3 regions of the Buttiauxella sp. AC038 genome follow, and region 2 is predicted to be linked to each of the others. Evidence: predicted binding sites of a transcription regulator. Region 2 holds the regulator's gene; each other region holds the start of a gene.
What was found. Region 2 encodes LexA, which represses DNA repair genes until DNA is damaged. Its sites were predicted from a motif close to TNCTGTATGTACATACAGNA; they were not measured.

Region 1 (4,599 bases), 2.6 Mb from region 2:
CAGTACTTCGCTGGTGGTAGCACTGCTGAGATAAATTAGAACGAAGTGTTTCGACGTGGTTTTATGCACACTGACATAAAACATTTCGTCTTTTTCTTCGTAGACTAATTCATCTTCGGAGGATGGATGCCCCACCGTGTGGCGCCAGACCTGATACGGCAATAACGTTTTGGGATGCTTGCGGACGTAATAAAGCGTGGCGGAATCATTCGCCCAGACAAAACTACTTTCGACATTATCTAGCACTTCCGGGTACCAGTTCCCGCTTTCCAGATTTCGGAAACGCAAGCCGTACTGGCGACGAGAAAGAAAATCTTCAGCCAGTGCCATGACGGTGTTATCAGGCGTAATACTCATGCCGCCCATGGTGTAAAACTCGCTATGGGCAGCTCGGCGATTACCATCTACCAGCGTGCTCCACTCTTCCCACTCCTCCGACACTACAGACTGACGCTGATAAATAGCATATTCATTACCGGTTTCGAAAATCTGGCGATAGCGATAGCCATTTTGCGTGTAAGGTGCGGAAATATCACGCTGGGGGATACGGTCGATCATCTCTTTGAGCAGGCGTTCTTGCAATGCCTGCTGCGTACTCATGATCTGATGACCGTAGTCATTCTCCTGATGAAGATAATCAAGCACCTGTGCATCAGAACGCTCATCATCGCGCAGCCAGTAATAGTTATCGATGCGGGTGTCACCATGCATGGTCATGGAGTGGGGGATTTTTTTTGCTTTTGGTGGCATGTCATTTTTCTTTTTGAGTTAACACCCTGTAAGGGTGGCAAATTCAGACAGCCTTGCAAGCGTAACGTGGGATTTTAGGGAAAATGCCGGGATTAACCCGGCAGATTTAGTTTCTGCTGCTGAATATCTTGTTCGATGCCTTCGCGTACATCCTGAGGAATTTTTAGCGCATCGCCGAGCGCATTGAGATAACTGCGCTCCATAAAGTGGTCGATGTCGATTGCAGCACAGCTCAGGAAGTAAAGCTCCAGCGCTTCTTCTTCATTATTAACGCCTTCGACGAGGCGTTGCGGATCAAGAGGTTGATCGATAGCTTGCTGAATTAGATTACGCCCCGGCCCTTCGATACCGGCATCACGTAGTTGCTGCTCGATAATCTGACGCTCTTTATCATCAATATGACCATCGCTTTTAGCCGCGAAAACCAAAGCGGTAATCAGGCGCTCCGTACGAACATCGACAGGCGAAGTTTGCTGCCCAAACTGCGGCTCACCCTGATGGGCTTCACGCACTCGGTCTTTATATTTGTTCCACAGTACGCTTCCCGCAACCGCACCACCACCGACCAATAACGCGCTGGTGCCGTACTTTGTCAGTAGTTTCCGTGACGATTTGCTCGCCAGCAGCAAGCCCGCTAACCCGCCCAGTGCGCCAGGCACCAGTAACTTACTCAGCCCCTGAGAATTGTTTCCCTGAGGAGTTTGTGAGGATTGATTCTGACCAGTGTGATTCTGGATGGATTGCGTCGCTTGCCCCAGCATAGACTGAAGCTGCTGTAACCAATTGCTCATTAGAGACACCCTTTGTGAGAACTTAACATCTGAGGTTAAGCCAAAGGCTGTCAAGAAGTGTCTGATTAGGCTAAAGATGAGAAAAGAACCGCGCCGGTAACCCGACGCGATAAAACTTATGCAGCTTTAGTGCGTTTACGCGGGTGTTCAGCCACTTTATCGTCTGCAACAGACTCTTCAGCGTTATCGGCTTCATCTGCGGCTTCACCGGCAGTTTCAGTACTTTCAAGGTCCGGCAATTTACCGCTTTTCAGCACGCTGGAAAGCACGTCTTTGTTTTCTGCCATCCACATAGCCAGCACATCGCTTTGCCCTTCTTCGAAAGCAACAGGGCTGTGTACGAGCCACTCGCTCAACACTTCTGCCAGATCGAGCATTTTGTCGTAGGCGTCTGCATCTTTTTTACTGGCAAAAGACATTTTTTCTTGCCCCTCTCGTACAACAACGTATTTGATTTCAACCGCCATTTTGCAGCTCCGGTTTAACTGTTTATTTAAACAGTGTAATGATATTGCCCCTGTATCGCAAGTGGGAAAATCGCTGCGTACGCAAACGTTTTCGTTTATAATCCGCCGGTCTATTTTCTCCGTTCGGGTATACAGATTATGTCAATTTTGGGAACAGCGCTTCGTCCATCAGCTACACGAGTTATGTTGTTAGGATCAGGCGAATTAGGAAAAGAAGTGGCGATTGAATGCCAGCGTCTTGGTCTGGAAGTTATCGCAGTAGACCGCTACGCCGATGCCCCCGCTATGCATGTTGCTCACCGCAGCCATGTCATCAATATGCTGGACGGTGCCGAGCTTAAAAAACTGGTTTCCGTAGAAATGCCGGATTTCATCGTTCCCGAAATTGAAGCGATCGCAACAGACATGCTGGTTGAGCTTGAGCAGCAAGGTCAGTGCGTGGTGCCTTGCGCGCGCGCAACCCAACTGACCATGAACCGCGAAGGTATTCGCCGCCTGGCCGCAGAAGAACTCGCTCTGCCGACCTCCAGCTTCCGCTTTGCCGATAACGAAGCTGCATTTTTACAGGCAGTTGAAGAAATCGGCCTGCCTTGCATCGTTAAACCGGTGATGAGTTCTTCCGGCAAAGGGCAAAGTTTTATTCGTACAGCCGACCAGTTAGCGAAAGCGTGGGAGTACGCTCAGGAAGGCGGTCGCGCAGGTAAAGGCAAAGTTATTGTCGAAGGTGTGGTGAATTTCGATTTTGAAATCACCCTGCTGACGATTAGTGCTGTCGATGGCGTGCATTTCTGTGCCCCAATCGGCCACCGCCAGGAAGACGGTGACTATCGCGAATCCTGGCAGCCGCAACAAATGAGCGATGCCGCTCTTGCCCGTGCGCAAGAAATTGCTGAAAAAGTGGTGAAAGCGTTGGGGGGTTACGGTTTGTTTGGCGTCGAACTTTTCGTGTGTGGCGATGAGGTTATTTTTAGTGAAGTCTCCCCTCGCCCGCACGACACCGGCATGGTGACGATGATTTCTCAGGACGTTTCCGAGTTTGCATTGCACGTCCGCGCTTTCCTCGGCTTGCCGATTGGTGACATTCGCCAGTACGGCCCGGCAGCTTCTGCGGTGATCCTTCCAGAATTGAGCAGCGACAACGTGCACTTCGGCAATGTGGGTGCCGCAGTGGGCGCAGGTTTGCAAGTGCGTCTGTTCGGTAAGCCTGAGATTAACGGTAAACGCCGAATGGGTGTGGCACTGGCAACGGGTTCCAGCGTGGAAGATGCCATTGCACGTGCTATCGCTGCAACCAAAGCCATAATCGTCAAAGGATAAAAAAATCCCCGCTCATCTGAGCAGGGATTCAATAACACGAATCATTCGAGTCGTAGGAAGGCGGCAAGAGAACGAATCCCCGGGAGTATAGATAACTATGTAACCGGGGTGAGTGAACGTAGCCAACGCATCTACGGCTCGAAGGATGACGTGTTATTTCGCGCCTTCGACAGCTTCACGGGCGAGAGTAGTAATACGATCGTAATCGCCAGCTTCCAGCGCGTCAGCCGGAACCAACCATGAACCACCGATACACAGCACGCTTTTCAGCGCCAGGTAGTCACGGTAGTTAGCCGGTGTGATACCGCCAGTTGGGCAGAAACGAACCTGAGAGAATGGACCTGCGATAGCTTGCAGCGCTTTGGTGCCGCCATTTGCTTCAGCCGGGAAGAATTTGAATTCTTTCAAGCCGTAGTCCAGACCCAGCATCAGTTCAGAAACAGTGCTGATACCTGGGATCAATGGAATGGAGCCTTCGGTTGCTGCTTTCAGCAGTGGCTCGGTCAGACCTGGGCTGATGGCGAACTGCGCGCCAGCTGCGGTCACTTCTGCCAGTTGCTCTGGGTTCAGTACGGTACCCGCACCAATAATCGCTTCTGGTACTTCTTTAGCGATTGCACGGATTGCGTCCATTGCGCATGGAGTACGCAGAGTCACTTCCAGAACGCGCACGCCGCCAGCAACTAATGCTTTAGCCATTGGTACTGCGTGTTCCAGTTTGTTAATTACGATAACCGGGACAACCGGTCCTGTTTTCAGGATCTGTTCCGCAGTAGTTTTCCAGTTTTTCATCTCAAGCCTCTTCAACCAACTTTATAATTCGTTTCCAGCGCAGCAAGTGCTGCCTCCGGTCCTTAAAATTTAATGCAGGTCGCGCCCTGTTCCGCGCCAGATAACTGCTCGCGTAACGCGCTAAATAGTTCACGGCCGGTTCCAACACGATCCGCGCTGAGATCCGGGTGGTATGCAGTGCGTTTTTCCAGCTCGGCATCATCGACCAGCAATGTCAGTTCACCCGTTTGCCCGTTGACGCGAATCATATCGCCATCCCGGACTTTTGCCAGTAGCCCACCATCATAAGCTTCTGGGGTAACATGGATGGCAGAGGGCACCTTACCTGAAGCGCCCGACAGCCGTCCATCAGTGACTAACGCTATTTTGAAACAGCGGTCCAATAATACCCCAAGTGGCGGCATAAGTTTATGTAATTCTGGCATGCCGTTAGCTTTTGGCCCTTGATGGCGGACAACAACCACGCAATCACGGTCAAGATG
Region 2 (4,599 bases):
CAGCAGAGAAGGCAACACCAGCATATGCAGGATGTTGTTACGGTAGTAAGTCATCAGTACTGCCTGCTCACGCGGCAGAATGATGATGTCACCAATCGTATCTTTCTCTAATTCAAACTTGTTCATCTGCAACGCATGTTCGATAAGCGCTTCTGCTGGCTGATCTGGTGCGGTCGCATCCGGTGAATACGGCACATTACGCAACAGGCTCAGGTAACAGTTGAGCTGTTCGGTCAGTTGTTCGCGCGTCAGTGAACGCTGGCGCGATGCCAGGAGCGCGGTACAACACAGGTTCATGGCGTTTGCCGCGCCTGCATTGTTAATACGCACCATCAGTTCGGCAGCAATTTCATTAACCGTTGGCGTTAACCATGCCGGGCGAATGGATTCAATCGGGTCGATTGAATCACGCCACTCAGGCACTCGCTGGTTGAGGAATGTCATCAACGGCATAGGTTCGCCGAAGTTAACATAGCCCTGGCCGAGGTTACGCAGCTTGCTCAGCCCACGAACCATCTGCATGAAGCTTTCTTTTTCTTTGGTCGCACCGCGCAGTTCTTTTGCGTAAGTCCCCACTTCCATTACATGCTCGTAGCCAATGTAAATTGGCACCAATGTAATTGGACGAGTACCGCCACGCAGCATGGCCTGAATGGTCATCGACAGCGTGCCGGTTTTCGGGTCAAGCAAACGGCCGGTACGAGAACGGCCACCTTCCACAAAGTATTCAACGGAATAGCCACGGCTAAACAGCTCGCCAAGATATTCACGGAACACGGTGGAGTAGAGTTTGCTGCCCTTAAAGGTACGGCGAATAAAGAACGCGCCCAGGCGGCGGAAAATCGGGCCTGCTGGCCAGAAGTTCAGGTTGATACCCGCCGCAATGTGCGGAGGAACCAGCCCCTGGTGGTAAAGCACGTAAGACAAAAGCATGTAGTCCATGTGGCTGCGGTGGCAGGGAACATAGACAATCTCGTGGCCGTCGTGAGCCAGTTGGCGTACACGTTCTGCATTATGAACGTTAATGCCCTGGTACAGGCGGTTCCACGTCAGACCTAATACGCGGTCGGTCAAACGCACGGCTTCATAGGAGAAGTTCGCCGCAATCTCTTCCATCAAGGCAACAGCATTTTGCTGTGCTTTTTCATGGGAGATTTTCTTGCTGCGCGCTTCATCTTCTACTGCACGGGCAATAGCTTTTGAGGCCAGAAGTTTGTTAAACAGATCCTGACGTACCGGCAGACGCGGGCCTACAGTCGCTAAACGCTGGCGAGCAAAGTGCATACGCGCCACGCGTGCCAGTTTTTGGGCGATTTTTTTATCTGTACCGTGATCGGTTGCCATCTGGCGCAGCGAAACAGGTGCCGAGAACCGCACAAAACTGTCGCGCCCAAGCCAGGATACCGCGAAGAATTTCTGAATGCCGTTAAGCATCTTCAGTGGCGGGTTAACTTCGCCTTTTTCGCGACCCGGAGAGCGGCCAAACATCACCGATACCGGCACCATCTGCACATCCAGATTTGGATTGCTGCGGTGCAAGTCGAGATAATCATGGAATAGCTTGATCGACTCTTCTTTTGGCGTGTAATAAGTGAACACGCGCGGGCCGCCATGGATAAAGACATAGCGCGGCAATACCGCACCGTCGATCTCTAATGGCTCGAGAGGGTCGGGCAAGTTGTGCGCGAGGCATTGCGCGCGCAGGGTTAATAAGTCCGCCTTTGAGTTATACGGCAGAACGTACATTATTGGGCGTGTGGGATCTAAGCCCAGTTCGGCCTGTGGATCTGCCGGAATGGACTTGCTCTTTACCAGAACGCCTAATGGTAAATTAAGTAATTTGTAGTAGATTCTTGGCCAGCCTGACATAAACGATGTAAAGCCTCAGGTTAATGATGCAAATTCGCCGCAAGAATATCAGAATCTCACCCAGATTTCTGTGGCGTTATAATTTTGACAAGCATTGATGCAAATAATTTGAAAAGGTTTCCTAAAATGGCGAGCAGTACCACTGGACTTACCCGTATCATCAAAGCCGCAGGCTACTCATGGAAAGGGCTCAAAGCAGCCTGGATCAATGAAGCAGCTTTCCGCCAGGAAGGCGTTTCTGCCGTTATCGCCATTGCCATCGCATGTTGGTTAGATGTCGACCCCATTACCCGCATTCTACTTATCGGCTCAGTCGTGTTGGTCATGATTGTCGAGATCCTCAACAGCGCTATCGAGGCTCTTGTCGACCGTGTTGGCACTGATTATCACGAACTTTCCGGGCGAGCCAAAGACATGGGCTCGGCCGCAGTATTAATTTCAATTATCCTCGCGGTAATTACCTGGGTCACGCTGCTTTGGTCGCATTTGCGGTGATCTTTCCAGAATAGTTAAGTGCCTGGTTTTTTGCTTAATTTGTGGTTCCAAATTGACCTTTGACTGTATATACTCACAGCATAACTGTATAAACACCCAGGGGGCGGAATGAAAGCGTTAACTACCAGGCAGCAAGAGGTGTTTGATCTTATTCGGGATCATATCAGCCAGACCGGCATGCCACCGACTCGTGCCGAGATTGCTCAACGTCTGGGGTTCCGTTCTCCGAACGCCGCTGAAGAGCATTTAAAAGCACTTGCCCGTAAAGGTGTGCTTGAAATTGTTTCTGGCGCATCCCGTGGTATCCGCCTGTTGGTGGAAGAAGTGACCGGTATTCCACTGGTTGGGCGTGTTGCTGCAGGTGAGCCACTCCTTGCACAGCAACACATCGAAGGCCATTATCAGGTCGACCCATCACTGTTTAAACCAAATGCCGACTTCTTGCTGCGCGTCAGCGGTATGTCGATGAAAGACATCGGCATTATGGATGGCGATCTGCTTGCGGTTCATAAAACCCAGGATGTGCGTAATGGCCAGGTTGTTGTCGCGCGTATCGATGATGAAGTTACCGTTAAGCGCTTAAAACAACAGGGCAACACCGTTCATCTGTTGCCAGAAAACAGTGAGTTTGAACCGATCGTGGTTGACCTACGCGAGCATAACTTCTCTATTGAAGGGCTGGCTGTTGGGGTTATCCGCAACGGCGACTGGCTGTAAAATCTCTTTAGGTGATGCGCATTTAAAGTGCGCATCACTGCCTTAATTATCTTTGATCTCCTTCAGGAGATGTCATGCAATTATTCTCCACAGCGGATCGTGCGCTCTGGCGCCTCGCTTTACCCATGATTTTCTCCAACATTACTGTTCCGCTGCTTGGCCTTGTCGATACGGCTGTTATTGGTCATCTGGATAGTCCTGTTTATCTGGGCGGTGTTGCCATTGGTGCGACAGCAACCAGCTTCCTGTTTATGTTGCTGCTGTTTTTGCGAATGAGTACCACAGGTTTAACTGCTCAGGCTTTTGGTGCCAATAATCCCTCAGCGTTAGCTCGTGCACTGGTGCAACCATTATTACTGGCACTAGGGGCAGGGGTGGCAATTGTCTTACTGCGCGATCCCCTCATTTCACTCGCTTTACAAATTGTCGGCGGCAATCAGGATGTGCTCGTACAAGCGCAACGCTTTCTTGAAATCCGCTGGCTGAGTGCGCCAGCCTCGCTTGCCAACCTCGTTTTACTGGGATGGTTGCTAGGGGTTCAATACGCACGAGCTCCGGTTATCTTGCTGGTAGTCGGCAATCTTCTGAATATCGTACTGGATGTGTGGCTGGTGATGGGGGTGCACCTTGATGTTCAAGGGGCGGCACTTGCGACTGTTACTGCTGAATACGCGACATTTTTCATCGGATTGCTGATGGTGAAGAAGGCTATGGGCTTGCGAGGTATCAGCTTTGAGATGCTCAAACAGTCCTGGCGTGGCAATGTTCGGCGCTTACTGGCGCTTAATCGGGACATCATGTTGCGCTCGTTATTACTGCAAGTGTGCTTTGCTTCAGTCACCATCTTTGGTGCGCGCTTAGGCAGCGAAATTGTCGCCGTCAATGCGGTGTTAATGACTCTCCTGACGTTTACCGCTTATGCGCTTGATGGTTTTGCCTATGCTGTTGAAGCTCACTCCGGGCAAGCTTATGGTGCAAAGAATCGTGGTCAATTGCTCGAGGTTTGGGGGGCAGCTTGTCGGCAGGCGGGTTTAGTCGCGCTCATGTTTGCCGTGGTGTATGCCCTATTTGGCGAGCAAATTGTTTCTCTTCTGACGTCCATTTCCCAATTACAGCTACAGGCCGATCGTTATCTCCACTGGCAGATTGTGTTACCCGTGGTTGGTGTCTGGTGCTACTTGCTGGATGGGATGTTTATTGGCGCGACAAGAGGCGCTGAGATGCGTAATAGCATGGCGGTTGCCGCTGTTGGTTTCGGCCTAACGCTCTTCACTGTTCCGTATTTAGGCAACCACGGGTTATGGCTGTCTGTAGCGGTATTCCTTGCTCTGCGGGGGCTGGCGTTAGGTTGGATTTGGCGTCGTCACTGGCAGCAAAATAGCTGGTTTAACAATGTACAAAGTTAAGCCGTATGGTTAAAGATTCTTAGTTTTCTCCCCACCACCATATCCTTGACTACAATTATTATCACGTCCAGCAGATAGAGTGGTGTTGGCCAAATGGCAGCACATTGGACGT
Region 3 (4,599 bases), on a different contig from region 2:
GCATTAAAATCGGGTGCTAACTCCCCCATCATAAAAAACCACATTAAAAATCGCAGGAACATCTATTTTATAGGTGGGGTTGCCAGTATTATTATGTTGATTTTATTATTCTAAAGCCGCTCGGCTTTTCTTGATTCAAGAGGAAATGAAATCAAATAATTTAAAGAATGCAGATGGAGAAGAGTGTGGAATATACAAAGAAACAATATCTTTTGATTGGTGTTGTATTTATTTTAGTGGCAATTTTTGGTTTTATGCTTGAAATGACTGATAATGGGGATGATGTTTTACATACTCAGGTATTAGTCAGCGTTCTTTGGAAAATATTTGCTGTTGTAGGTGGTATTATGTTTTTTATTGGAGTGCTAAAGAAAGCTGATGATAAAAAGAAAAGCAGAAATGAAAATTAAAATTGCTGATGAAGAACTCTGCGATAATATACTGGAGTCTGAGTCGTTAGCGCATGGGATCGTTAATCTTAATAGCAAATTCGCCCCTGATGCTGATGAAAAGAAACGTTATCAATGCGCAGACATTGTTAAACATATCATTGAATTTGATTCATCAATTCAATGGTCAGTTGATTCTATCCTTGATGGTGTCAATAAAGCAGAAAACATTGGTTATTCATCTGCCGAACTATCAGAGCTAAAAGAACTGACAATTCTCTATATCAATGCGCTAAAAGATATTCAGGAACGTACAACCAGAGAATGTTCAGAACTGGCAGAGAAAGCACTACTTTCTCATGGCATTAAGTTAGATGTTGAGAGTGACTTTCATGTTGACGGCTATCAGTTTAAAGCAACACCTGTTACCGACAAAATAAACTATATAGTGTCGGATTTATTTTCTTACAGTGACATTGCTAATATCAATATGAGTCTTGCTGATGTAACGGTAACAGGCGATAAAAAAATAAGAAAAACGCAGTTGCCAACGCGATTAATAATGAATCTTTGGGTTAATAACGAGGAACGGTGTAATGGATAAATTCAGTGAAATATTTCTTAGCATTGTCCTAAAACATGTTGAGACTATCCCGGAAGATGAATATCAGAAATATACGCAACTCAGTGAACACGGTGAGTCTGTGTATCCTAATAATGATGCCTGGCGAGGATTTGCATGTCGGGCGACGAGAAGAGAATTAATAGAACAGGCATGGTCAGTTAACGCCATTAAACCGGGCGACTATTTAAATGGATTTCTAAATGATAAAACAGTCATTGTTGGTCATATAGAAATGGAATATGAAAATAGTAAAAGTAGTGCCCCTGTCTACTTCTTTCCTGATGGCGGGATCTATGCTGCTGCTTTAGGTAACGACCGTGTTTATGATGCGTGGCTTTCATGGCCTTGCTATCCTCATGGATGGTAAACCGTTCCGTTGGGTGAGGCCGCAAAAGCGGCCTGACTTATGGCGTTCCTGCGTGAATACTTGCGCCCAATCCCCCCCCGCAAAATCTCAGATTTCACGTAGCGCAACGCGACTCCTGATACCATCAAAAAAACTCATCAATATCTTTTGCCATGCAAAACACCTAACTCACTGTAAAAAAACAATTCATACTCGCGCCGGTTGCGCATCGAGCGCGGCGGCCATGTCGTTTTGCAGCTGCGACCGCTACAGATATTTTGAACAAGATTTCACGCGTTTCCGGGCGGCATCCGGGACACTGGCGGCATCACTCCGGGCAGATCACAACCGCCTGGTATTAATTCCCCAGGCAGTTAGACATACAGCCTTTTCTGTCCAGTAGTACTGGCTGAGGGAGATCTGGCTTGATAAACTGGTATAACGATTTAAATACAACAGGGAAATTCGGTATGTGGGCATTTGAAACGGTTAACGTATTAAGTCTTTTCCTGTGGAGCATTGCTCTTCTGTGCATAGTGGCAGCATCGTTTGCTAAAAATATTTAAAGAAAGGCCGCGCCAGCGGCCTTTTTTACCCCTCCTGTTTAGATTGTCGCATTCCTTTCATCTCGCTATACTGTAAAAATGTACAGTTGTTTGGTGTCTTATGATGAAAGCAGAAATCTACTCTCCCGGTCAGTCCGTTAATCTAAAAATACCTTTGTTCTCATACAGATGTGAGGCTGGCTTTCCCAGCCCTGCACAGGACTATATCGACTCCACACTTGATCTGAATGAATACTGCATTCGCCACCCCTCGGCCTCGTACTACCTCCGGGCTTCCGGTGAGTCGATGGTCGAATCCGGGATTCAGTCGGGTGATCTGCTGGTTGTGGACAGGTCACTGACTCCGGTACATGGCAGCATTGTGATTGCCTGTATTGACAGTGAGTTTACGGTTAAAAAACTGTGCCTCCATCCCCGCCTGTGTCTGATGCCCATGAATCCGGCCTACAGCCCGATTTACGTCGATCCTGATGAACTGGAAATTTTCGGGGTCGTGACGCACAGCATTCATGATTTTCTGTAGGAGGCATCATGTACCTGCTGTGTGACGTAAATTCGATGTATGCGGCCTGTGAGCAGCTTTTCAGACCAGACCTGAGAGACAAGCCCGTCTGCGTTCTTTCGAACAACGACGGGAATTGTGTGGCGCTTAACCGCCAGGCAAAAAGCCTCGGTATCAAGCGCGGCGCACCGTATTTCCAGATCAATGCGCTGATACAGAAACACAATGTCGCCGTGTTCAGTTCTAACTACACACTTTATGGTGATCTCAGTGCGAGAGTATTTTCCGTACTGGACTCATTAGCTGTTAAAACAGAAGCTTACAGCATTGATGAAGCATTCCTGCTGGTAGACGGCATCGAGGCCAGCGAATCCCTGCAACATTACGCTCAACGGGTACGGGACACTGTTTATCAGCATACCGGGCTGACCTGTGGGATCGGCGTGGCGCAAACCCGGACACTGGCAAAGCTGGCTAATCATGCCGCCAAAACATGGACGGCAACGGGCGGTGTGGTGGTGCTCACTGAACGGCACCGCCAGCGGAAGTTAATGCACCTGCTCCCGGCTTCCGAGGTGTGGGGTATTGGACGGAAAACCAGTCAGAAGCTTGGCGCAATGGGTATACATACCGCACTGGAGCTTGCTGATGCCAGTTTACCGTTCATCCGTAAGACGTTCGGTGTGGTTACTGAGCGCACTGTACGGGAACTTAACGGGATTTCATGCGTATCTGTAGAATCGCACCCCGCCAGGCAACAAATCATTTGCAGTCGCAGTTTTGGCGAGCGGATCACCACGTTACAGGCCATGCATGAAGCGATCTGTCAGTATGCCGAACGTGCCGCAGAAAAGTTACGCGCCGACAGGCAGTTTTGCCGACATATCACGGTATTCATGAGTACCAGCCCCTTTTCCCGCGATCCCTACTACAGCAACAACGCCAGCCAGCGCCTGATGCTGGCAACGCAGGACACACGCGATATTGTCGCGGCGGCAGTCCGGGCGCTTGAATCGGTATGGCGGGACGGGTACAGGTATCAGAAAGCGGGGATCATGCTCAACGATCTCATGCCCGGTACAGGCCAGATTGATTTGTTTGATGAAACGCCACCCAGGGCGAACAGCGCCGCGCTTATGCGCGTGATTGACAGGATAAACCAGACGGAATCCTGTGGAATTAATTTTGCCGGACAAGGGATCAACAAAGGCTGGCAGATGAAGCGCGAAATGCTCTCCCCGGCGTATACGACGAACTGGAAACAGCTTCCGGTTGCAGTCATTAAATAAGTGGTACATCTTCGCCAGAGCTGGCTGTAGCAGCGCCGGGCGCGTATCCTGTGTGATACTTTCGTTTGCGTGACAGGTGACTTTGAATGGAATTAACGGTCTTAAATGTAACCCTGATGGGGGCAGCAGGTTCGTTTATTGGTGTGGCGTTTTCGGCGCTGATTAACTGGATGATAGCAAAAGACAACCGCGCAAAATCTCTGAATGAATGGCGCAGAGAGAAATTACTGGCACTGGTCTATGAGTTCCTGCATGAATATAAAGAATGCACCTCCCGTAATAACAGGAATATAGGCCAGTATGATATAAGTATTATTACTGAAATGGCGCTTAAAAATTATCATCCCTGTGATCAGAAAGCTTATCAGATATGCCTGTTTATGCCTGCAAATAAGAGTGAAGATTTTATTGGGAAATATAATGCGATGAAACTTGAGGCAGCAAAAAATACCGATAAAATGCACCATAATTTTATGACAGGCAATCATTATGATTATTTCTCAACAACCGAAGATTACAGCCAGCTTAATGATGTGATTGCATTATTGTCCGGTGTGATAAAGAAAATGAAGTAACCCCGGCTCAGGTAAGCGACGAGGTGGTGATTTTTCAGGCGCTCTCTCGTCAATTCTTGCCTCCAATCCCCCCGCAAAATCTCAGATTTCACGTAGCGCAACGCGCCGCCTGATACCATCAAAAAAACTCACCAACATTTTTTGCAATGCAAAACACCTAACTCACTGTAAAACAACAATTCATTGAAACGCCGGCTTCGCCCTCGATGCGCTGGCCGTGGCGTTTATCAGCTGCGACCGCTCCAGATATTTTGAACAAGATTTCACGCGTTTCCGGGCGGTATCCGGGACACTGGCGGCATCGCTC

Region 1: AC0IXI_RS09955 (YebG family protein) is a predicted target of LexA. The motif match lies at 2,025-2,044, and genes of this name have one in related genera.
Region 3: umuD (translesion error-prone DNA polymerase V autoproteolytic subunit) is a predicted target of LexA. The motif match lies at 1,995-2,014, and genes of this name have one in related genera.

The regions. Positions count from the first base shown of each region.
Region 1 is NZ_CEEDCQ010000001.1:2,085,611-2,090,209, reverse strand. It holds gene ptrB (oligopeptidase B) at 1-750, opposite strand, end outside; gene AC0IXI_RS09960 (tellurite resistance TerB family protein) at 843-1,541, opposite strand; gene AC0IXI_RS09955 (YebG family protein) at 1,658-2,008, opposite strand; gene purT (formate-dependent phosphoribosylglycinamide formyltransferase) at 2,147-3,325, shown strand; gene AC0IXI_RS09945 (bifunctional 4-hydroxy-2-oxoglutarate aldolase/2-dehydro-3-deoxy-phosphogluconate aldolase) at 3,479-4,117, opposite strand; gene edd (phosphogluconate dehydratase) at 4,180-4,599, opposite strand, start outside.
Region 2 is NZ_CEEDCQ010000001.1:4,656,632-4,661,230, reverse strand. It holds gene plsB (glycerol-3-phosphate 1-O-acyltransferase PlsB) at 1-1,869, opposite strand, end outside; gene AC0IXI_RS22050 (diacylglycerol kinase) at 1,996-2,364, shown strand; gene lexA (transcriptional repressor LexA) at 2,473-3,081, shown strand; gene dinF (MATE family efflux transporter DinF) at 3,156-4,487, shown strand.
Region 3 is NZ_CEEDCQ010000006.1:15,697-20,295, reverse strand. It holds gene AC0IXI_RS24285 (hypothetical protein) at 186-410, shown strand; gene AC0IXI_RS24280 (hypothetical protein) at 400-993, shown strand; gene AC0IXI_RS24275 (hypothetical protein) at 986-1,381, shown strand; gene umuD (translesion error-prone DNA polymerase V autoproteolytic subunit) at 2,030-2,449, shown strand; gene umuC (translesion error-prone DNA polymerase V subunit UmuC) at 2,458-3,717, shown strand; gene AC0IXI_RS24260 (hypothetical protein) at 3,804-4,292, shown strand.